One region of the Bacillus jepli genome, then DNA from elsewhere that is predicted to be linked to it. Evidence: a T-box and tRNA genes for the amino acid it is inferred to sense, from the RefSeq annotation. Region 1 holds a T-box; the other regions hold tRNA genes.
What was found. The T-box of region 1 lies ahead of thrS (threonine--tRNA ligase). A T-box ahead of a tRNA ligase gene usually reads a tRNA of that ligase, here a tRNA-Thr.

Region 1 (7,818 bases):
CGTTTAATCACTTCTGCAATAAGCTTCACTGCATTTTCATAATCATCACGATGAAGAATACCGGCATGTGAATGGATATAGCGTGTTGCGATTGTAATCGCTAAAGCTGGAACACCTTCTAGGGAAATGTGGATTGATCCAGCGTCTGTTCCACCACCAGCAATCGCATCAAACTGATATGGGATGCTAAGTTCATCCGCAACTCCAACAACAAAATCACGTAAGCCTTTATGAGAAACCATGGAAGCATCATATAGAATAATTTGAGGACCTTCCCCCATTTTGCTCATTGCTTCTTTTTCCGAAATTCCAGGTGTATCACCTGCAATACCCACATCAACGGCAATTGCAAGATCAGGCTTGATCATTGATGCTGCTGTTTTGGCACCACGAAGACCTACTTCCTCTTGAACCGAACCGACTCCATACACAACGTTTGGATGTTCTTCATTTTTCAAATATTTTAGGACATCGATAGCAATCGCACAGCCAATTCGGTTATCCCATGCTTTTGCAAGTAGCATTTTTTCATTATTCATCACAGTGAATTCAAAATATGGAACAACCTGGTCACCAGGTTTCACTCCAAATTCTAGAGCTTGCTCTCTATTTGCCGCACCAATATCAATGAACATATCTTTGATTTCAACAGGCTTCTTACGTGCATCTGCAGTTAAGATATGGGGTGGTTTAGAACCTATTACACCCGTAATATCTCCTTTACTAGTGACAACGGTTACCCGTTGAGCAAGCATAACCTGTGACCACCAGCCACCAACAGTTTGGAAACGTAAAAATCCTTTTTCATCAATTTGTGTCACCATGAAGCCAACTTCATCTAAATGCCCAGAAATCATGATTTTCGGACCAGTTGGGTTGCCTTCTTTTTTTGCGATTAAACTTCCTAGTCCATCATAAGAAAGTTCATCAGAATATGGAGTTATGTATTTTTTCATGACTTCACGAGGCTCTCGTTCATTACCAGGAATACCTTTTGCGTCGGTAAGATCTTTTAGCATCGTTAATGTTTCATCAAGCTTTGTCATTTGTAAATCACCTAACTTTCGTTAATTTGACAATTTCATTATACAGAAAATAGTGGTAATTGAGCAATTTTGGCTCCTTATTATTTGGTCCCACTCGACCCAAATCCGCCTTCTCCTCTTTCAGAGGCAGCCACATCCTCAACCTGTAGCAAGTTAACCTGAGCAACTTCAGCAATCACCATCTGTGCTATCCTCATTTGTTTTTCCACTACAAAATCTTCTTTTCCATGATTAATTAAGATGACCGCAACTTCTCCACGATAGCCTTCATCAATGGTCCCTGGACTATTTAAAACCGTTACTGAGTGTTTGAGTGCTAGTCCACTCCTTGGTCGTACTTGTGCTTCTGTTCCCGGTGGCAGCTCCATTTTAATCCCCGTTTTAACTAATTCAGCTTCCCCTGGTTTAATCACTTTTTCTTCAGCCGAAAATAAATCTAAGCCTGCATCACCTGGATTTGCTTGTAATGGAAGCCTTGCATCCTCGTTTAGCAGCATTACTTTTAAGTTATATGTCATACAAAAATCCTCCTCTAGAAAAAAATTATAACAAATTTAAAATAACTTGAAACCTTTTGTATAGGTTATTCGTATATGTTGGCAGATTGAAAATGGAGGGAGTCCTCTTATGTTTGTCATACTTATTCGTTTTGTCATCTTACTTCTAATCATCTTTTTATTATATCGTATTTTCAAGTACGTACTAAATCCAAAGAGGAAGCTTGAGCTCGCTCAAGAAAAAGAGGAATTCTACTGGCTTGATGACCTAGCAAATGTCCATAAAAACTTTTTATTAACGTATAAGGGAGTTTTATTTGAAGGGGAAAAATATTTAGGATCTACCAAAAAATCATTTGAGGTTGTATCTATCTTTGTATGGGCCAAAACTGATAATTTGAAGGGATTAACCTATACGGATTTTCAATACATCGAGCGTAGAATTAATGAAGTATATCCACATGCGAAAATTGATTGGAAAAGTCCAATAAAAGAACTACTAAAGGAAAACAGTCGTGAGCGTTAACTCCACGACTGTTTTTTCATTGAAATGACCTACCTGCCTTAGGATTAAAAAATTCATGCCATTTGATAATAACCTGTTTTTCTCGGAGTAGATAGAACAATAGAGTAAGTGCTAGGAGTATCGCGAGAATTACAGTTGTAGAGAATTCACGGATAAATTGACCGAAAACGGTATAGAGAAGGGCTACTGGGAAATTTGTATAGAAGGAGGCTTTGGCATAGTTTCGAAAATGCCTTGTAACATCCATGATACATAGTGATAATAGGTGAAAATTAATAAAAGGAATAAGACGTAAGATTGCAATTTGCCCAATAGTAAAATTCACTTTGTCTCCTAACCATTTTTGCTTGAGTGTATTAATTTTGTTGGACAATCTTGGGACCTGCCGATATAAGAAATAAAAAAGAATGCTAAGCATGGTTAATCCTAGTATGGAATAGAGCGTTCCAAAAACAGAGCCGAATAAAATGCCCCCGACGATACATACGACAGGAACTGGTATGAAAAAGATAGGACGGATAAGATGTATACCAATAAAAATAATGGGGGCAAGCAGTCCAGTGGATTGAATAAAAACAAACAGCAGTGTCATCGTATCATCCAAATGTACAACTCACCTCTTCCGATAAATTTATAAGAAAAGTGCTATTTAAGCATATACAATCGTACAAGTTGTTATGACAAGGTAACTAAAATATAAACATAAATGGCAATTGTAAGGATTGCAAGAAAAGGAAGAAGGATGACAAATTGCTTATGCTTCGTCTTATGTCGAAACTGCTTCATACCAAAAGTTGTTCCAAGCGCGCCGCCTACCATTGAGACAATCCAAATATGTTTTTCAGAGATGCGCCATTTGTTGTTTTTAGCTCTATTTTTGTCGATGTACATGAGTAGGAAACCATAAATATTGAGGATTATATAGATTATTAGAATTTGGTACATTGTGATTCCCCCTATTATAATCAAAAATAAAATTTTATAGCTGTTATTTTGTTTTTATGGCTATTAGTTCGTTTTTATAGCTGTTAGCTAAATCGACAAACAAAAAAGGTTACTCTCATTTTACAATGGGAGTAACCTTTTTACCTAGACTAAATTATTTTAAGTTACTTTTTGCAACAGTTGCTAATTCAGCGAATGCTTTTTCGTCGCTAACAGCTAGTTCAGCAAGCATTTTACGGTTTACTTCGATACCAGCTACTTTAAGTCCGTGCATTAAACGGCTGTAAGAAAGACCATTCATACGAGCAGCTGCATTGATACGAGTAATCCATAGCTTACGGAAGTCGCGTTTCTTTTGACGACGATCACGATAAGCATACATTAATGATTTCATTACTTGTTGGTTTGCAACTTTATATAAAGTGTGTTTTGAACCGAAATAACCTTTAGCTAATTTTAATACCTTTTTACGACGTTTGCGTGTAACAGTTCCGCCTTTTACTCTTGGCATTTTGTTTCCCTCCTAGAATCTATATCAATCAATCATCGATTATTTAATGTTGTCTAACATATGGCGAATACGTTTGAAATCGCCTTTGCTCACTAATGAAGCTTTGCGAAGCTTACGCTTTTGCTTTTGAGATTTATTTCCAAATAAGTGGCTTGTATATGCATGTGAACGTTTAAGCTTTCCAGATCCTGTTTTCTTAAAACGTTTTGCAGATCCACGGTGTGTTTTCATTTTTGGCATAGGGAGTTCCTCCTCGTTTCATTACTTTTCAGTTTTAGGTGCTAGTACTAAAAACATGCTTCTTCCATCCATTTTTGGATGTGATTCAACAGTAGCAACTTCAGCACAAGCTTTAGAAAAACGATCTAAAACACGTTGACCGATTTCTTTATGTGTAATCGCACGACCTTTAAAGCGAATAGATGCTTTAACTTTGTCACCTTTTTCAAGGAATTTGATTGCGTTGCGAAGCTTTGTATTAAAATCATGCTCATCAATTGTCGGACTAAGTCTAACTTCCTTGATGTTAATAACCTTTTGATTTTTGCGAGCTTCTTTATCCTTTTTCTGTTGCTCAAATCGAAATTTACCGTAGTCCATAATACGACATACAGGGGGTTTCGCATTTGGGGCAACTAGTACAAGATCAAGATTTGCTCTAGCAGCAATCTCTAATGCTTCATTTTTGGATTTAATTCCTAGCTGATCACCATTTGAACCAATCAAACGAACCTCACGGGCACGAATGCCCTCGTTTACCATCATGTCTTTGCTAATAATTAGCCACCTCCAAGGTATTTTCACTTACGCATTTACTGAATGCCTCGTTTGAAATCTTGCGCATTTTACAGATTTGAGACAAATAAAAAAGTGTGAATGTATATACACCCACACTATTACAATTCATTTACACATTAATGATTAATGAACGTAAGACCTACCAACTGCAATTTGCGTCAATCAGGTGAGAAGCGGGTGCTTCTACTTTATCAAACAAGTATTCAATTACCTAAAGAAGTATAACATGTAAGATGGTTTCTGTCAAACGGTGCATGACTAGAATAACACAACGAAATTTATTCTAGCATGCACTTTTATATTTGACAAGACTTTTTTATTTTTTAACTTCTTGTAGAATAGCAGCAAGGAATGTATCAAACGACATAGTCTCTGATTTTTGCTCGCCATATTTACGTACGTTTACTGCATTTTCCCCCATCTCATTGTCTCCTACAACGAGCATAAATGGAACTTTTTGCATCTGGGCTTCACGAATTTTATAGCCGATTTTTTCATCGCGGTCATCTATTTCTACACGTAAGCCTTCTGCTTGAAGCTTCTCTTGAACACTCTTCGCATAGTCTAAATGAACATCTGGAGAAACTGGTATGACTTGAACCTGAACAGGTGCTAACCAAGTTGGGAATGCGCCTTTGTATTCTTCAATTAGATAAGCAACAAAGCGTTCCATTGTAGATACAACGCCACGGTGGATGACGACTGGACGATGTTGTTTTCCGTCTTCACCTATATAAGTTAAATCAAAGCGTTCCGGTAATAAGAAGTCAAGCTGAACTGTTGAAAGTGTTTCATCTTTTCCAAGTGCTGTACGAACTTGAACATCAAGCTTTGGACCATAGAATGCTGCTTCACCTTCTGCCTCAAAATAATTAAGACCTAGGTCATCCATTGCAGCTTTTAACATAGCTTGCGCTTTTTCCCACATCGCATCATCATCGAAGTATTTTTCAGTATCAGCAGGATCGCGATAAGAAAGACGGAAGCTGTAGTCTTTAATATCAAAGTCTTTATAAACTTCTAAAATAAGGTTAACAACACGCTTAAACTCTTCTTGAATTTGGTCTGGACGGACGAAGATATGCGCATCATTTAGAGTCATTCCTCTAACACGTTGCAGACCAGATAATGCCCCACTCATTTCATAACGATGCATTGTTCCTAATTCCGCAATGCGGATTGGAAGCTTACGATAGCTGTGAATGCCATTTTTGTAGATCATCATGTGATGCGGGCAGTTCATTGGACGAAGCACAAGCTCTTCATTATCCATTTCCATTACCGGGAACATGTCATCTTGATAATGATCCCAGTGACCTGAAGTTTTATATAGATCGACATTTGCAAGAACAGGTGTATACACATGATCATAGCCTAGTCTAACTTCTTTATCCACAATATAGCGTTCGATCACACGACGAATAGTCGCACCTTTTGGAAGCCATAAAGGTAAGCCTTGCCCTACTTTTTGTGAGTTTGTAAAGAGGCTTAGTTCCTTACCTAATTTTCGATGGTCACGCTCTTTAGCCTCTTCAAGGAAACGAAGATGTTCTTCAAGCTCTGCTTTTTTGAAGAATGCAGTCCCATAAATACGTTGAAGCATCTTGTTGTCGCTATCCCCGCGCCAGTATGCACCAGCAATGCTTAATAGTTTAAATTCTTTAATTTTTCCTGTTGAAGGAACATGAACACCACGACAAAGGTCAAAGAATTCACCTTGCTCATAAATAGATAAAGGTTCTCCTTCTGGAATATCTTGAATCAACTCAAGCTTTAGCTCGTCACCAATCTCTTCGTAGCGACGAATCGCTTCATCTCGTGAAACCTCTATCCGGTGAATTTCAAGATTTTCATTTATAATTTTTTTCATTTCTTTTTCAATTTCAGGTAGATCCTCAGGTGTTAATGACTTTTCCATATCGATATCATAGTAGAAGCCATTTTCAATAACTGGACCTACACCAAGCTTAACGTCTTTGTATAGACGCTTAATCGCTTGCGCCATTAAGTGAGCTGTACTGTGTCGCATGATTTCTAACGCTGCATCAGTATCTTGGGTAATGATTGCTATTTCACCATCTTCATGGATTTCAGTTCGCAAATCAATTTCCTTGCCGTTAAATTTACCGGCAATTGATTTTTTCTTTAGTCCTGGGCTGATTGAGCCTGCAATTTCTTCTGTTGTTGTTCCTTTAGGAAACTCCTTCACTGCTCCGTCTGGGAATGTAATTTTTACTACATCTGACATCAGTTTTCAACTCCTTATTCTTTTTGAAAATAAAAAATACCCGTCCCAAATAAAAGGGACGAGTATTTGTATCGTGGTTCCACCCTTGTTTCCATTCAAAAAATCGAATGGCTCAAGAAATAAATAACGGTTAACCCGTCAGTAATTACAGCTTTGTATACAAAGGTTCACTACTGAAGTTTAGAGGTGGTAATAGTATCATTCGTGTTAGGAAGCTTCCAGCCTTGGCTTCCCTCTCTAAAAACCGTAATTATACCATCGTGTCCTCATCATAACTTTTAATTATAAATGTATCATTTGTAATATGTGTGTATTATAGTCTTATTTAAAAGTTAAATCAAGGGCACTTTGCATATTTTATATTTTTTTTGCTTTCAGACGTTGATTTTCAAAGGACTTCTTTGTATAAATCGTGACATTCTCTAAAAAAATGTTGTGAATGGTTTGGATCATTCCATTATCAATCTGATCGGTATAAATTGATATTGATTTAGGTGCAATTGATACTAATGGTGCCAAAACCGCAGAATCAATATACATCGGCTGATGTAAAATTAATTTTCGATCGATAAACTTGAAAAGCTCATTTCGTTTAATCTCAGTAAATGTGTCAGTATAAAAATAAAATTGCTCATCATGTAAAATATGTAATTGTTCAAGCTTTGGTTCCCGCTTTTCTCGAAATTCTCGCAGTCCTTGGATAAACGTTTGATACTCTTGCTCCAGTTTGTACTCGTCAATTGCTGACTCCACAATTTGTAATAATATTTCATTATACGAGCGCATACGAAACTTTAAAAACGATTCAAAGGAAAAAGAAATGGGAACCTGCAGGAATTCGTGAAGTGCTTCAGCTATCAGTTGTTCACGCGGAACGACATCCTGCACAGCAGGGATATCAGGGTTATTCCCATCCATTAACGCTTTTGCAATCTCTAAAATTTGTTTTTTCTCTTCAAAATCAGTAAAGTAAAATATGTTTTCGATATAATCCAGAATCCAATGATCTTCTTTATTTTTGATTATAAATTCGGTCATTACCGGAATAATCACGACCTGTACAACATAATTTGTTTTTTCTGATGCGAAAACCGCCACCACTTTTTCTTCTTCATTTACAACCTCTATGTAATCTATAGAAAGAGCTTTCGCCTTACTTAGTAAGCCCTTATACATTTTTTGTGCATCTGTTATTTCTTGAAAATGCATTTCAATCAAGCTAGTCCCCCCATTTCACCAATACCATT
Region 2 (7,818 bases), 1.6 Mb from region 1:
ATTTAAAAAAGTTAGTGTATATTGGGCTCCTAATCCTTGGCTTCTAATTGATAAATCTGGGAAGGTTTCCGATATCTCCGCTTCGACATCGACTATTACTTCAATTTCCTGTGGGGATACCTGTATAACCCCTTTCGGAATCGGAACCTTCACTTTAATTGTTGAATCTTCTTTAATTTTATCAAGGTCAATCTCACCTTCAATAGATGAGATGGCATCGATGACCTCTTTTGGACCAAATATTGTAACCTCATTTGGGGTTGGCGTGATATTGACTAAACTCAACCCATCCGCCAGCTTTCCTTTTTGTTTAAGGGTAAATGATACGGATTTATTCGGACTTTTAATTGGAACCGTGATTTCGACAATATTCGGCTCAACAGATACTGATAATACATTTTGATTTTTATCATACACAGCGACTCTTGATTCCTGTGTAAAGTTTTTAGTGACTCCCTTAAGGTCGACAACTGCTTTTACTAACGCAATTCTTTCGATTTCCTCCAGGGCTCCGGTAATTTTAACAACGCGAGGCGAAACTACTGGTTGTTCAATCGTATATCCTTCTGCTACTTGATCGCGGTTAACAAAGTCAACTTCAACAGGGAATTCCTTTGTCACCTTTTCCTGAATAACGACGGTAATTTCTGCAGGGTCAATTTTCACTTTAATTTTATCAGATATATTTCGGTATTGTAGCTTTACCTTATGAGTACCAACAGATAACTGAGTAAGATCTGCATATACTTCAATTTCCTTTTGAAGACCTTCCCTTTTTGTAACACCGGAAGGACCCTCAATTGTGACGTTCACATATTGCGGAACTCCCGATACCACTAGATTTTGATCATCATAGTATGTATTGACCGGAATTTCCGTTAATGTTTCCGTGTAGTTTGAAAACAACGGCAATCCTGCAGGGCTCTTAGATGAAGGTTGATTTTCAAAGCTGACAGATGCAAATAAGAGCAAAGCAATTAATAAGGCAATAATCCGTGTAACCCAACGGTTATCCATTAATTTATCCATTCTTTTTCCCCCTCCATTGCCAAAGTGGATGAGAGGTATTGCTTTCGTTTGTAATTAGTTCTTGTTTTAGTAAATCTCGAAATGAATCAGGCTTCAAATCACGGTGTAATTCTCCGTTCTTTGTTAATGACACACTTCCCGTTTCCTCTGATACAACGATGGTAATGCTGTCTGTTACCTCACTAATCCCAAGTGCAGCTCGGTGCCGAGTTCCTAATTCTTTTGAAATAAATGGACTCTCAGAAAGCGGTAAATAACAAGCCGCAGCCGCGACCTGATTTTTTTGAATAATAACGGCTCCATCATGTAAAGGTGTATTTGGAATGAAAATATTAATTAGTAACTCAGATGAGATCGCTGAATGAAGTGGGATTCCAGTTTCTACATAATCCCCCATTCCCGTTTGTCGCTCAACTGAAATGAGTGCACCAATACGGCGTTTTGCCATATAATCGGTAGCTTTTGTGATTGCTTCAATTAATTTGGCCTGCTGATCATCTTCATCCGTACCACTTCTGGAGAATATTTTTCCGCGCCCCAGCTGTTCCAATGCCCTTCGCAATTCAGGCTGGAAGATGACGATAATCGCCAAGAATCCCCAATCCATTACCTGGTCCACTAACCAAAACAATGTATGTAATTCTAATAGGCTACTCAATAAGCGGATAAAAACGATTACGATAATACCCTTTAATAACTGAACAGCTTTTGTTCCGCGTATAAGGGATAATAATTTATATATCACATACCAGACAAGGAGAACATCTAAAAAAATGCCGAGGTAACCTAGTAATGGGAGTTCATTAAATGACATTCTCACACTTCCTCTATGAAATAATCCAAAAAACATAGTTAGCTATAATATTATATCATATAACTTTCATGTACCAATTACAAATTGGTAGGAGGATAAGCTCAAATTCAAAAAAGAAAAAAGACCACCGTGTGCGATGGTCTATTCTTCTTGATCAAAAATGTGAATTGCATCTGTTCCTACCTTTTTTATATGGTACCAAAGCCACTCAAACATCTGGTTGACTTCTTTGATATTACCAGTAACATTTCCAGCTGAGGCCATATAGTTCTCACCGTTTATAACTGTAACATCTCCGTCTACTTCTCCCTCAATTACGATCTTTCCGTTCTTTACAACGACATCGCCTTTTACAGTTTCGCCTTCGGGAACAATGACGGTATTGTTTTCTACAATTAAATTAGGTTGCTTTGAAACAGAGAATTGCTCACTTTCACTCCAGACTGAAAAAAGACTTCCTGCCATTAATAAAAGAAAGAGTGAGGCTGCTGTCAACATTGGATGCTCTCTAAACCAGCGTCTAAAACTCACAGTACGTTTTTCCTTCGGTAAATTTTGCATGACCTTTAATGTGAAATCGTTAGGTGCGGAAATGTGAGAAGTACTTTGTACCAACGCAATGGTTTTCTTTAGCTCATGAAAATGTTGATGACATGATTCGCATGTTAGCAAGTGCTCACGTAGTAGCTTCTCTTCCTCTTCAGAAATGTCTTCATCTAGGTAATTGTGCATTAATTCAATCATGTTGTTTTCTGAACAGTTCATTCTTTCTCACCCCTATACATGTCGAAGCTGGTTTCGTAATGCTTCTCGACCTCTGTGAATTCTTGTTTTTACCGTACCCACCGGTAGGTCAAGAATTTCACTAATTTCCTTTAGCGAAAACTCCTCGATGTATTTTAAAACAATAACCGAACGATACTTATCCGGAAGCTTCATTATTTCTGATTGAATTAATTCTTGAAGCTCCATCGTTTCTAGCTCGTCCTCCGGTAATGCAGCATCTGCGGCAATCTGCGAATACATAGTTAGTCCATCTGAGCCCGCAAGCTCAGCATCTAGATAGTAGTCAGGCTTTTTCTTACGAATGCGGTCAATCGACAGATTCGTTGCTATCCGATATAACCATGTTGAAAACTTTTTATTCAAATCATAGCTATGAATATTAACATAAGCCCGAATAAAGGCTTCCTGTGCAATATCCTCCGCCTCATGTCGGTTTCCAAGCATACGATAGCATATTTGAAAAACCTTGTCTTTGTAAAATTCTACTATCTCCGCAAATGCATTCTGATCTCCATTTTTTATCTGCCTAATTCTGTTTTTGATGATAGTCTCCATTTTGTATACCTCCGCCACTGCGGGTATCATTATTTACGATTGACCTTAAAAAAGGTTTCATTTTCTCCATAATTTTCATTTTAACAAATTTTGGCTAGTTTATGTGGCAGAATTCAAATCTTTAAAAATAAAAAACACAGTACCCCTTAATCCCCGAGATACTGTGAAGTCCTCACAGAAGTTTTTCTCCAAATAAAGAACCCATTAAAGCAACAGCAACTGAAGCTGTTTTATTTTTATCATCTAAAATTGGATTAACCTCCACGAATTCAGCAGACGTAATTAATTTCGATTCCTCTAACATCTCCATCGCCAAATGGCTTTCACGGTAACTAATCCCGCCAAGTACAGGGGTTCCCACGCCTGGTGCATCATGTGGATCAAGACCATCTAAATCTAATGATAAGTGTACACCATCTGTTCTGTCTTTCAGATAACGAATCGTTTCTTCCATGACCTTTGTCATACCTAAACGATCAACTTCATGCATCGTATACACTTTAATCCCTAGCTGTTTAATTAATGCTTTCTCACCATCATCGAGTGATCTCGCCCCTATTATGACAACGTTTTCAGTTTTGAGCTTTGGAGTATATCCAGCAATATCAGTGAGACGCTTATGGCCAAGTCCGAGGCTTGCCGCAAGTGGCATTCCATGAATATTGCCAGATGGTGAGGTGTCTGCCGTGTTTAAATCACCATGAGCATCATACCAAATGACCCCTAAATTTTTATAATGTTTTGAAACCCCAGCAAGTGTTCCAATGGCAATGCTATGGTCGCCACCTAAAACAAGTGGAAATCTTCCATTCAGTATGACCTCATCAACCGTAGCAGCAAGCTTCTCATTGGCTTCAGATACTTTCTCAAGATTTTTTAAATTTTCATCATTGGCCACTTCCTCACGAGTTGGACGAGTAATTTCGATATCACCTAAATCATCTATATCAAAGTCAAGCCTTTCTAATCGTTCAACCACACCAGCATAACGAATGGCACTTGGTCCCATATCGACGCCTCTACGCATCTGACCTAAGTCCATTGGTACTCCAATAATCGATATATCCTTCTTCATGATTAAATGCCCCCTCTCCCATATACTCTATTGTAACTGCTTTCAATAGATTGACTCAACTCAACAAAATCATGTATATCTATACACTATGACCGGGGAGGGATGAGGATATTTCTGGATTTATGCAAAAAAAATAAACCCTTTAAGGTTTATACGATATACGTCATTCAATTGGTGGAGCCTAGCGGGATCGAACCGCTGACCTCCTGCGTGCAAAGCAGGCGCTCTCCCAGCTGAGCTAAGGCCCCTAAATACGAAAAAGAAGTAGTTCGTGGAGCGGAAGATGGGATTCGAACCCGCGACCCCCACCTTGGCAAGGTGGTGTTCTACCACTGAACTACTTCCGCATATGAGATGAGCCATGAAGGACTCGAACCTTCGACCCTCTGATTAAAAGTCAGATGCTCTACCGACTGAGCTAATGGCTCTAAAATGGCTGGGCTAGCAGGATTCGAACCTACGAATGACGGAGTCAAAGTCCGTTGCCTTACCGCTTGGCTATAGCCCATTAATTAAACTTCATCTCAAGTTATTAACCGGAAATTTGTTGTATTCAATTACCCTATTATCTTGCACAATTACCTGCAATATATGAGTAATTTTACTAATTAAATCTACAATTTCCATAAAAATAGCCTACTTCATCCTTTTGAACTTGTCCAAAGAAAGAATAAAGGCTTTTCGAAAACTATAAATGGTGGAGGGGGACGGATTCGAACCGCCGAACCCTGAGGGAGCGGATTTACAGTCCGCCGCGTTTAGCCACTTCGCTACCCCTCCATTTAAGGTGGTGCCGGCTAGAGGACTTGAACCCCCAACCTACTGATTACAAGTCAGTTGCTCTACCAATTGAGCTAAACCGGCATATTAAGATCTCAAACCAATAAATATTTGATTGTGTATAGTCGTCCTAATCTCAAAAAGCTAATTCAAGAAGTGGTTCGATTAGTACGCTGATGTAATTTCAAGAAGCTTATTCGGTCGTGCTCTACCAATTGAGCTAAACCGGCAAAAGATAAAATTAATGGTGGAGGATGACGGGATCGAACCGCCGACCCCCTGCTTGTAAGGCAGGTGCTCTCCCAGCTGAGCTAATCCTCCAAATGGTGACCCGTACGGGATTCGAACCCGTGTTACCGCCGTGAAAGGGCGGTGTCTTAACCGCTTGACCAACGGGCCATTTAACAATTCCCTTTTTTAAGCTTCCAAGCGGGCTCGAACCGCTGACCTCTTCCTTACCATGGAAGTGCTCTACCAGCTGAGCTATGGAAGCAATGGCTCCGCAGGTAGGATTCGAACCTACGACCGATCGGTTAACAGCCGATAGCTCTACCACTGAGCTACTGCGGAATAATTGCCTAGCGACGTCCTACTCTCACAGGGACAAAGTCCCAACTACCATCGGCGCTGAAGAGCTTAACTTCCGTGTTCGGTATGGGAACGGGTGTGACCTCTTCGCTATCGCCACTAGACTATGTTGAAGGATTCATTCCTTCAAAACTAGATAACGCTCCTACATTCATCATTTTGGTTAAGTCCTCGATCGATTAGTATCAGTCAGCTGCACATGTCACCATGCTTCCACCTCTGACCTATCAACCTCGTCATCTTCGAGGGATCTTACTAGTTTAACACTATGGGAAATCTCATCTTGAGGGGGGCTTCATGCTTAGATGCTTTCAGCACTTATCCCTTCCACACATAGCTACCCAGCTATGCCCTTGGCAGGACAACTGGTACACCAGCGGTGTGTCCATCCCGGTCCTCTCGTACTAAGGACAGCTCCTCTCAAATTTCCTACGCCCACGACGGATAGGGACCGAACTGTCTCACGACGTTCTGAACCCAGCTCGCGTACCGCTTTAATGGGCGAACAGCCCAACCCTTGGGACCGACTACAGCCCCAGGATGCGATGAGCCGACATCGAGGTGCCAAACCTCCCCGTCGATGTGGACTCTTGGGGGAGATAAGCCTGTTATCCCCGGGGTAGCTTTTATCCGTTGAGCGATGGCCCTTCCATGCGGAACCACCGGATCACTAAGCCCGACTTTCGTCCCTGCTCGACTTGTAGGTCTCGCAGTCAAGCTCCCTTGTGCCTTTACACTCTACGAATGATTTCCAACCATTCTGAGGGAACCTTTGGGCGCCTCCGTTACTCTTTAGGAGGCGACCGCCCCAGTCAAACTGCCCACCTGACACTGTCTCCAAGGCCGATAAGGCCTTCGGGTTAGAATTTCAATACAGCCAGGGTAGTATCCCACCGACGCCTCCACCGAAGCTGGCGCTCCGGCTTCCAAGGCTCCTACCTATCCTGTACAAGCTGTACCAAAATTCAATATCAGGTTGCAGTAAAGCTCCACGGGGTCTTTCCGTCCTGTCGCGGGTAACCTGCATCTTCACAGGTACTATAATTTCACCGAGTCTCTCGTTGAGACAGTGCCCAGATCGTTACACCTTTCGTGCGGGTCAGAACTTACCTGACAAGGAATTTCGCTACCTTAGGACCGTTATAGTTACGGCCGCCGTTTACTGGGGCTTCGATTCAGAGCTTCGCTTACGCTAACCCCTCCTCTTAACCTTCCAGCACCGGGCAGGTGTCAGCCCCTATACTTCGCCTTGCGGCTTCGCAGAGACCTGTGTTTTTGCTAAACAGTCGCCTGGGCCTATTCACTGCGGCTTTTCAGGGCTATTCACCCTAAAAAGCACCCCTTCTCCCGAAGTTACGGGGTCATTTTGCCGAGTTCCTTAACGAGAGTTCTCTCGATCACCTTAGGATTCTCTCCTCGCCTACCTGTGTCGGTTTGCGGTACGGGCACCTTCTACCTCGCTAGAAGCTTTTCTTGGCAGTGTGGAATCAGGAACTTCGGTACTTTATTTCCCTCGCCATCACAGCTCAACCTTACGGTAAGCGGATTTGCCTACTTACCAGTCTAACTGCTTGGACGCGCATATCCAACAGCGCGCTTACCCTATCCTCCTGCGTCCCTCCATTGCTCAAACGGTAATGAGGTGGTACAGGAATTTCAACCTGTTGTCCATCGCCTACGCTTTTCAGCCTCGGCTTAGGTCCCGACTAACCCTGAGCGGACGAGCCTTCCTCAGGAAACCTTAGGCATTCGGTGGAGGGGATTCTCACCCCTCTTTCGCTACTCATACCGGCATTCTCACTTCTAAGCGCTCCACCAGTCCTCTCGGTCTGACTTCGCTGCACTTAGAACGCTCTCCTACCATTGTTCGTAAGAACAATCCACAGCTTCGGTGATACGTTTAGCCCCGGTACATTTTCGGCGCAGAGTCACTCGACCAGTGAGCTATTACGCACTCTTTAAATGGTGGCTGCTTCTGAGCCAACATCCTGGTTGTCTAAGCAACTCCACATCCTTTTCCACTTAACGTATACTTTGGGACCTTAGCTGGTGGTCTGGGCTGTTTCCCTCTTGACTACGGATCTTATCACTCGCAGTCTGACTCCCGAGAATCAAGTCTTTGGCATTCGGAGTTTGACTGAATTCGGTAACCCGATGAGGGCCCCTAGTCCAATCAGTGCTCTACCTCCAA
Region 3 (7,818 bases), 170 kb from region 1:
ACGATTTTTATCTATTACTAAATTCCTTGCAATAGCAAGTAACCATGTCTTAGGGTTCGATCGTTCCTCAAAGGTAGGGAATGATCGGATCGCCTTTAAAAATACCTCCTGAACATAATCATCAACGTCAATAGAACCAGTGTAATAAATAAGGAAGCTATAAACATCATCTCCGTACTCATAAAACCATTTCTCGATTTGACTAACATGTGTCAAGTGCCGTACCCCCTTTGTACTTACCTTTATATAAATAGACGATTAAGACATCATTTTCTTTCACATTAAAGTAAAAAAGTTTTGAAAAATAAAATACTGACAACCATTAATGGATTGTCAGTACTGTAATAGGAATATCACTTTAATAAAATGAACTAGCAAAGAAACTAAAAACGAAGGCCATAACAATAGATGAAACAAAGGTAATGAAAGTACTTGCTTCAATTCTTCCTTCATTATTACTAATTCTTAAACCTTCTATATAAACGAATGAAAATAAAAATAAACACATTGCTAGTGATAAAAACATGCCAATGGCTTGTAGAAACTCAAAAAACAAGACCTTTCCCCCTTCCAAATTACTTTTAATAAAATATATGAGTAAATCTAGCAAATATGATTAAAATAATAGAGACATTCCTTGAAAGATATTAAATTGATTAAAGTATTTCATAAGGAAACTATTTCTTGTATAATAATCTTATCTCTTCAAAGGTGAATTAATAGAGAGAGATATTATTTTTTTGTTTCTTAAATTTTTTTTAAAAAAGGTCTTGTAAAAGGACAAAAGAGATGGTATATTAATTTTTGTCGCCAAAACGAGTGACAAGTTGAATGAGTGAGAAACAAAAACTTCTTTAAAAAAGTAGTTGACACTCAAAAGTGAAAATGTTATATTAGAAAAGTCGCTTCTGGGCGACGAACTAAAAAGCTCTTTGAAAACTGAACACAATACAAGCGTCAACGTTAATTCTAAGTAACAAACTTATTGAGCAATCAATACTCTTATTGGAGAGTTTGATCCTGGCTCAGGATGAACGCTGGCGGCGTGCCTAATACATGCAAGTCGAGCGAACCTGAGGGAGCTTGCTCCCAAAGGTTAGCGGCGGACGGGTGAGTAACACGTGGGCAACCTGCCTGGAAGACTGGGATAACTTCGGGAAACCGGAGCTAATACCGGATAATATATGAGACCACATGGTCTCGTATTAAAAGATGGCTTTTAGCTATCACTTACAGATGGGCCCGCGGCGCATTAGCTAGTTGGTGAGGTAACGGCTCACCAAGGCAACGATGCGTAGCCGACCTGAGAGGGTGATCGGCCACACTGGGACTGAGACACGGCCCAGACTCCTACGGGAGGCAGCAGTAGGGAATCTTCCGCAATGGACGAAAGTCTGACGGAGCAACGCCGCGTGAGCGAAGAAGGTCTTCGGATCGTAAAGCTCTGTTGTTAGGGAAGAACAAGTATCGTTCGAATAGGGCGGTACCTTGACGGTACCTAACCAGAAAGCCACGGCTAACTACGTGCCAGCAGCCGCGGTAATACGTAGGTGGCAAGCGTTATCCGGAATTATTGGGCGTAAAGCGCGCGCAGGCGGTCCTTTAAGTCTGATGTGAAAGCCCACGGCTCAACCGTGGAGGGTCATTGGAAACTGGGGGACTTGAGTGCAGAAGAGGAGAGCAGAATTCCACGTGTAGCGGTGAAATGCGTAGAGATGTGGAGGAACACCAGTGGCGAAGGCGGCTCTCTGGTCTGTAACTGACGCTGAGGCGCGAAAGCGTGGGGAGCGAACAGGATTAGATACCCTGGTAGTCCACGCCGTAAACGATGAGTGCTAAGTGTTAGAGGGTTTCCGCCCTTTAGTGCTGCAGCAAACGCATTAAGCACTCCGCCTGGGGAGTACGGTCGCAAGACTGAAACTCAAAGGAATTGACGGGGGCCCGCACAAGCGGTGGAGCATGTGGTTTAATTCGAAGCAACGCGAAGAACCTTACCAGGTCTTGACATCCTCTGACACTCCTAGAGATAGGATTTTCCCTTCGGGGACAGAGTGACAGGTGGTGCATGGTTGTCGTCAGCTCGTGTCGTGAGATGTTGGGTTAAGTCCCGCAACGAGCGCAACCCTTGATCTTAGTTGCCAGCATTTAGTTGGGCACTCTAAGGTGACTGCCGGTGACAAACCGGAGGAAGGTGGGGATGACGTCAAATCATCATGCCCCTTATGACCTGGGCTACACACGTGCTACAATGGATGGTACAAAGGGTAGCAAAACCGCGAGGTTAAGCCAATCCCATAAAACCATTCTCAGTTCGGATTGCAGGCTGCAACTCGCCTGCATGAAGCCGGAATCGCTAGTAATCGCGGATCAGCATGCCGCGGTGAATACGTTCCCGGGCCTTGTACACACCGCCCGTCACACCACGAGAGTTTGTAACACCCGAAGTCGGTGGGGTAACCGTAAGGAGCCAGCCGCCTAAGGTGGGACAGATGATTGGGGTGAAGTCGTAACAAGGTAGCCGTATCGGAAGGTGCGGCTGGATCACCTCCTTTCTAAGGAAACTGAAGTTCTACGAACTTCATAAAAAGACGCTTTGTATTGTGGTCAGTTTTGAGAGTGCTTTTGTGCTTTCAAATTCGTTCTTTGAAAACTAGATAACGTAACAAAACATTCATTGAAGTAGTAAAAGTTCTTTAAAACTTAAAGGTGAATGAGAAGCGAGAAGGTCGAGGAACCGATTGAGGAATCACCGGAGCGTACTTTAACGTACGTGAGGATGATGACGACTAGCGGTGACGAAGAGATTCGACGCTTATCAAAGCCGAATAGGTTAAGTTATGAAGGGCGCACGGTGGATGCCTTGGCACTAGGAGCCGATGAAGGACGGTACTAACACCGATATGCTTCGGGGAGCTGTAAGTAAGCATTGATCCGAAGATTTCCGAATGGGGAAACCCACTGCTCGTAATGGGGCAGTATCCTTACCTGAATACATAGGGTAAGTGAAGGTAGACCCGGGGAACTGAAACATCTTAGTACCCGGAGGAAGAGAAAGCAAACGCGATTTCCTGAGTAGCGGCGAGCGAAACGGAAGATAGCCCAAACCAAGAGGCTTGCCTCTTGGGGTTGTAGGACACTCTATACGGAGTTACAAAAGAGCGAAGTAGACGAAGTGACCTGGAAAGGTCCGTCAGAGAAGGTAACAACCCTGTAGTTGAAACTTCGTTCTCTCTTGAGTGGATCCTGAGTACGGCGGGACACGAGAAATCCCGTCGGAAGCTGGGAGGACCATCTCCCAAGGCTAAATACTCCCTAGTGACCGATAGTGAACCAGTACCGTGAGGGAAAGGTGAAAAGCACCCCGGGAGGGGAGTGAAATAGAACCTGAAACCGTGTGCCTACAAGTAGTCAAAGCACATTTATGTGTGATGGCGTGCCTTTTGTAGAATGAACCGGCGAGTTACGATCCCGTGCAAGGTTAAGTTGAAGAGACGGAGCCGCAGCGAAAGCGAGTCTGAATAGGGCGAGATAGTACGTGGTTGTAGACCCGAAACCAGGTGATCTACCCATGTCCAGGGTGAAGTTCAGGTAACACTGAATGGAGGCCCGAACCCACGCACGTTGAAAAGTGCGGGGATGAGGTGTGGGTAGCGGAGAAATTCCAATCGAACTTGGAGATAGCTGGTTCTCTCCGAAATAGCTTTAGGGCTAGCCTCGAGTTAGAGTCTTGGAGGTAGAGCACTGATTGGACTAGGGGCCCTCATCGGGTTACCGAATTCAGTCAAACTCCGAATGCCAAAGACTTGATTCTCGGGAGTCAGACTGCGAGTGATAAGATCCGTAGTCAAGAGGGAAACAGCCCAGACCACCAGCTAAGGTCCCAAAGTATACGTTAAGTGGAAAAGGATGTGGAGTTGCTTAGACAACCAGGATGTTGGCTTAGAAGCAGCCACCATTTAAAGAGTGCGTAATAGCTCACTGGTCGAGTGACTCTGCGCCGAAAATGTACCGGGGCTAAACGTATCACCGAAGCTGTGGATTGTTCTTACGAACAATGGTAGGAGAGCGTTCTAAGTGCAGCGAAGTCAGACCGAGAGGACTGGTGGAGCGCTTAGAAGTGAGAATGCCGGTATGAGTAGCGAAAGAGGGGTGAGAATCCCCTCCACCGAATGCCTAAGGTTTCCTGAGGAAGGCTCGTCCGCTCAGGGTTAGTCGGGACCTAAGCCGAGGCTGAAAAGCGTAGGCGATGGACAACAGGTTGAAATTCCTGTACCACCTCATTACCGTTTGAGCAATGGAGGGACGCAGGAGGATAGGGTAAGCGCGCTGTTGGATATGCGCGTCCAAGCAGTTAGACTGGTAAGTAGGCAAATCCGCTTACCGTAAGGTTGAGCTGTGATGGCGAGGGAAATAAAGTACCGAAGTTCCTGATTCCACACTGCCAAGAAAAGCTTCTAGCGAGGTAGAAGGTGCCCGTACCGCAAACCGACACAGGTAGGCGAGGAGAGAATCCTAAGGTGATCGAGAGAACTCTCGTTAAGGAACTCGGCAAAATGACCCCGTAACTTCGGGAGAAGGGGTGCTTTTTAGGGTGAATAGCCCTGAAAAGCCGCAGTGAATAGGCCCAGGCGACTGTTTAGCAAAAACACAGGTCTCTGCGAAGCCGCAAGGCGAAGTATAGGGGCTGACACCTGCCCGGTGCTGGAAGGTTAAGAGGAGGGGTTAGCGTAAGCGAAGCTCTGAATCGAAGCCCCAGTAAACGGCGGCCGTAACTATAACGGTCCTAAGGTAGCGAAATTCCTTGTCAGGTAAGTTCTGACCCGCACGAAAGGTGTAACGATCTGGGCACTGTCTCAACGAGAGACTCGGTGAAATTATAGTACCTGTGAAGATGCAGGTTACCCGCGACAGGACGGAAAGACCCCGTGGAGCTTTACTGCAACCTGATATTGAATTTTGGTACAGCTTGTACAGGATAGGTAGGAGCCTTGGAAGCCGGAGCGCCAGCTTCGGTGGAGGCGTCGGTGGGATACTACCCTGGCTGTATTGAAATTCTAACCCGAAGGCCTTATCGGCCTTGGAGACAGTGTCAGGTGGGCAGTTTGACTGGGGCGGTCGCCTCCTAAAGAGTAACGGAGGCGCCCAAAGGTTCCCTCAGAATGGTTGGAAATCATTCGTAGAGTGTAAAGGCACAAGGGAGCTTGACTGCGAGACCTACAAGTCGAGCAGGGACGAAAGTCGGGCTTAGTGATCCGGTGGTTCCGCATGGAAGGGCCATCGCTCAACGGATAAAAGCTACCCCGGGGATAACAGGCTTATCTCCCCCAAGAGTCCACATCGACGGGGAGGTTTGGCACCTCGATGTCGGCTCATCGCATCCTGGGGCTGTAGTCGGTCCCAAGGGTTGGGCTGTTCGCCCATTAAAGCGGTACGCGAGCTGGGTTCAGAACGTCGTGAGACAGTTCGGTCCCTATCCGTCGTGGGCGTAGGAAATTTGAGAGGAGCTGTCCTTAGTACGAGAGGACCGGGATGGACACACCGCTGGTGTACCAGTTGTCCTGCCAAGGGCATAGCTGGGTAGCTATGTGTGGAAGGGATAAGTGCTGAAAGCATCTAAGCATGAAGCCCCCCTCAAGATGAGATTTCCCATAGTGTTAAACTAGTAAGATCCCTCGAAGATGACGAGGTTGATAGGTCAGAGGTGGAAGCATGGTGACATGTGCAGCTGACTGATACTAATCGATCGAGGACTTAACCAAAATCTCTTCTAATGAATGTAGAAACGTTATCTAGTTTTGAAGGAATGAAAATTTCTTCTTGAAATTTATTCTGAAGATAGTATAATATATCTTGTCTTTACCTTATCTAGTGACGATAGCGAGAAGGTCACACCCGTTCCCATACCGAACACGGAAGTTAAGCTTCTCAGCGCCGATGGTAGTTGGGACTTTGTCCCTGTGAGAGTAGGACGTCGCTAGGTTGGAGAAGATGGAGGATTAGCTCAGCTGGGAGAGCACCTGCCTTACAAGCAGGGGGTCGGCGGTTCGATCCCGTCATCCTCCACCATTAATTTAAAATTTTGCCGGTGTAGCTCAGTTGGTAGAGCACGACCGAATAAGTTTCTTGAAATTACTTCAGCGTACTAATCGAGCTGCTTCTTGAATAAGCTATCTGAGATTAGGACGACTTATCACAATCAAATCCAGAGTGGTTTGAGATCTTAATAATGCCGGTGTAGCTCAGTTGGTAGAGCAACTGACTTGTAATCAGTAGGTCGTGGGTTCGACTCCTATCGCCGGCACCACTTACGAGCCATTAGCTCAGTCGGTAGAGCATCTGACTTTTAATCAGAGGGTCGAAGGTTCGAGTCCTTCATGGCTCACCATTTAAATAGTTTTGCGGGTGTGGCGGAATTGGCAGACGCGCTAGACTTAGGATCTAGTGTCTTTGACGTGGGGGTTCGAGTCCCTTCACCCGCATTATGCGGAAGTAGTTCAGTGGTAGAACACCACCTTGCCAAGGTGGGGGTCGCGGGTTCGAATCCCGTCTTCCGCTCCAAAGAAATTTACAATGCCGGGGTGGCGGAACTGGCAGACGCACAGGACTTAAAATCCTGCGGTAGGTGACTACCGTACCGGTTCGATTCCGGTCCTCGGCACCACTTAATGAATAATGCGCCCGTAGCTCAATTGGATAGAGCGTCTGACTACGGATCAGAAGGTTATGGGTTCGACTCCTTTCGGGCGCGCCATATTACGGGAAGTAGCTCAGCTTGGTAGAGCACTTGGTTTGGGACCAAGGGGTCGCAGGTTCGAATCCTGTCTTCCCGACCATTTAAAAAATCGGGGCCTTAGCTCAGCTGGGAGAGCGCCTGCTTTGCACGCAGGAGGTCAGCGGTTCGATCCCGCTAGGCTCCACCAATGATTTTAAAAAATATAATTATATGATTTATGGCGGTGTAGCTCAGCTGGCTAGAGCGTACGGTTCATACCCGTGAGGTCGGGGGTTCGATCCCCTCCGCCGCTACCATTAAATTTAAAAGCATTACGGACCTTTAGCTCAGCTGGTTAGAGCAGACGGCTCATAACCGTCCGGTCGTAGGTTCGAGTCCTACAAGGTCCACCATCTACAACTTCTTATATGTGGAGGAATACCCAAGTCCGGCTGAAGGGATCGGTCTTGAAAACCGACAGGGGTGTTAAAGCCCGCGGGGGTTCGAATCCCTCTTCCTCCGCCATATTTATTATTTAAGAATAGTTTAATTTTATATGATTTCTATTATCGCGGGGTGGAGCAGTCTGGTAGCTCGTCGGGCTCATAACCCGAAGGTCGTAGGTTCAAATCCTGCCCCCGCAACCAAAAAAACAACTAAAAAAAGTTGTTGACTAGATTCAAAAGATATAGTAAGATAATATTTGTCTTGAAAATAAAAGATTAAATATTTAATAAATGGTCCCGTGGTGTAGCGGTTAACATGCCTGCCTGTCACGCAGGAGATCGCCGGTTCGATCCCGGTCGGGACCGCCATATGTAGTGGCTCAGTAGCTCAGTCGGTAGAGCAAAGGACTGAAAATCCTTGTGTCGGCGGTTCGATTCCGTCCTGAGCCACCTTATTATTTTTAAAAAATTAATGGCGGCTGTGGCGAAGTGGTTAACGCATCGGATTGTGGTTCCGACATTCGTGGGTTCGATTCCCATCAGCCGCCCCATATATGAATGCGGGTGTAGTTTAATGGTAAAACCTCAGCCTTCCAAGCTGATGTCGTGAGTTCGATTCTCATCACCCGCTCCAATTTTACCTTAATGGGCCTATAGCTC

Region 2: it encodes a tRNA-Thr, which carries the amino acid that the T-box ahead of thrS (threonine--tRNA ligase) is inferred to sense. The anticodon was not compared.
Region 3: it encodes a tRNA-Thr, which carries the amino acid that the T-box ahead of thrS (threonine--tRNA ligase) is inferred to sense. The anticodon was not compared.

What each region holds. Positions count from the first base shown of each region.
Region 1 covers NZ_JBDFMO010000001.1:2,461,626-2,469,443, reverse strand. Annotated here, with positions in the region: gene ABC371_RS12660 (M42 family metallopeptidase) at 1-1,046, opposite strand, end outside; gene dut (dUTP diphosphatase) at 1,127-1,564, opposite strand; gene ABC371_RS12650 (sigma-w pathway protein ysdB) at 1,674-2,069, shown strand; gene ABC371_RS12645 (TVP38/TMEM64 family protein) at 2,086-2,673, opposite strand; gene ABC371_RS12640 (DUF1294 domain-containing protein) at 2,745-3,014, opposite strand; gene rplT (50S ribosomal protein L20) at 3,169-3,525, opposite strand; gene rpmI (50S ribosomal protein L35) at 3,565-3,765, opposite strand; gene infC (translation initiation factor IF-3) at 3,787-4,305, opposite strand; ribosomal protein L20 leader region at 4,384-4,518, opposite strand; gene thrS (threonine--tRNA ligase) at 4,640-6,571, opposite strand; T-box leader at 6,623-6,853, opposite strand; gene ytxC (putative sporulation protein YtxC) at 6,929-7,780, opposite strand.
Region 2 covers NZ_JBDFMO010000001.1:891,452-899,269, forward strand. Annotated here, with positions in the region: gene ABC371_RS04500 (CdaR family protein) at 1-1,029, opposite strand, end outside; gene cdaA (diadenylate cyclase CdaA) at 1,022-1,843, opposite strand; gene ABC371_RS04510 (zf-HC2 domain-containing protein) at 1,985-2,608, opposite strand; gene sigW (RNA polymerase sigma factor SigW) at 2,621-3,184, opposite strand; gene rocF (arginase) at 3,357-4,259, opposite strand; tRNA gene ABC371_RS04525 (tRNA-Ala) at 4,432-4,507, opposite strand; tRNA gene ABC371_RS04530 (tRNA-Gly) at 4,532-4,606, opposite strand; tRNA gene ABC371_RS04535 (tRNA-Lys) at 4,615-4,687, opposite strand; tRNA gene ABC371_RS04540 (tRNA-Gln) at 4,693-4,767, opposite strand; tRNA gene ABC371_RS04545 (tRNA-Tyr) at 4,955-5,039, opposite strand; tRNA gene ABC371_RS04550 (tRNA-Thr) at 5,048-5,123, opposite strand; tRNA gene ABC371_RS04555 (tRNA-Val) at 5,285-5,360, opposite strand; tRNA gene ABC371_RS04560 (tRNA-Glu) at 5,364-5,438, opposite strand; tRNA gene ABC371_RS04565 (tRNA-Thr) at 5,460-5,532, opposite strand; tRNA gene ABC371_RS04570 (tRNA-Asn) at 5,535-5,609, opposite strand; rRNA gene rrf (5S ribosomal RNA) at 5,616-5,731, opposite strand; rRNA gene ABC371_RS04580 (23S ribosomal RNA) at 5,787-7,818, opposite strand, start outside.
Region 3 covers NZ_JBDFMO010000001.1:2,291,810-2,299,627, forward strand. Annotated here, with positions in the region: gene ABC371_RS11705 (RNA polymerase sigma factor) at 1-216, opposite strand, end outside; rRNA gene ABC371_RS11710 (16S ribosomal RNA) at 1,003-2,552, shown strand; rRNA gene ABC371_RS11715 (23S ribosomal RNA) at 2,829-5,759, shown strand; rRNA gene rrf (5S ribosomal RNA) at 5,865-5,980, shown strand; tRNA gene ABC371_RS11725 (tRNA-Val) at 5,991-6,066, shown strand; tRNA gene ABC371_RS11730 (tRNA-Thr) at 6,229-6,304, shown strand; tRNA gene ABC371_RS11735 (tRNA-Lys) at 6,310-6,385, shown strand; tRNA gene ABC371_RS11740 (tRNA-Leu) at 6,399-6,479, shown strand; tRNA gene ABC371_RS11745 (tRNA-Gly) at 6,484-6,558, shown strand; tRNA gene ABC371_RS11750 (tRNA-Leu) at 6,573-6,661, shown strand; tRNA gene ABC371_RS11755 (tRNA-Arg) at 6,675-6,751, shown strand; tRNA gene ABC371_RS11760 (tRNA-Pro) at 6,757-6,833, shown strand; tRNA gene ABC371_RS11765 (tRNA-Ala) at 6,845-6,920, shown strand; tRNA gene ABC371_RS11770 (tRNA-Met) at 6,953-7,029, shown strand; tRNA gene ABC371_RS11775 (tRNA-Ile) at 7,049-7,125, shown strand; tRNA gene ABC371_RS11780 (tRNA-Ser) at 7,145-7,237, shown strand; tRNA gene ABC371_RS11785 (tRNA-Met) at 7,283-7,359, shown strand; tRNA gene ABC371_RS11790 (tRNA-Asp) at 7,452-7,527, shown strand; tRNA gene ABC371_RS11795 (tRNA-Phe) at 7,536-7,608, shown strand; tRNA gene ABC371_RS11800 (tRNA-His) at 7,634-7,709, shown strand; tRNA gene ABC371_RS11805 (tRNA-Gly) at 7,719-7,792, shown strand; tRNA gene ABC371_RS11810 (tRNA-Ile) at 7,806-7,818, shown strand, end outside.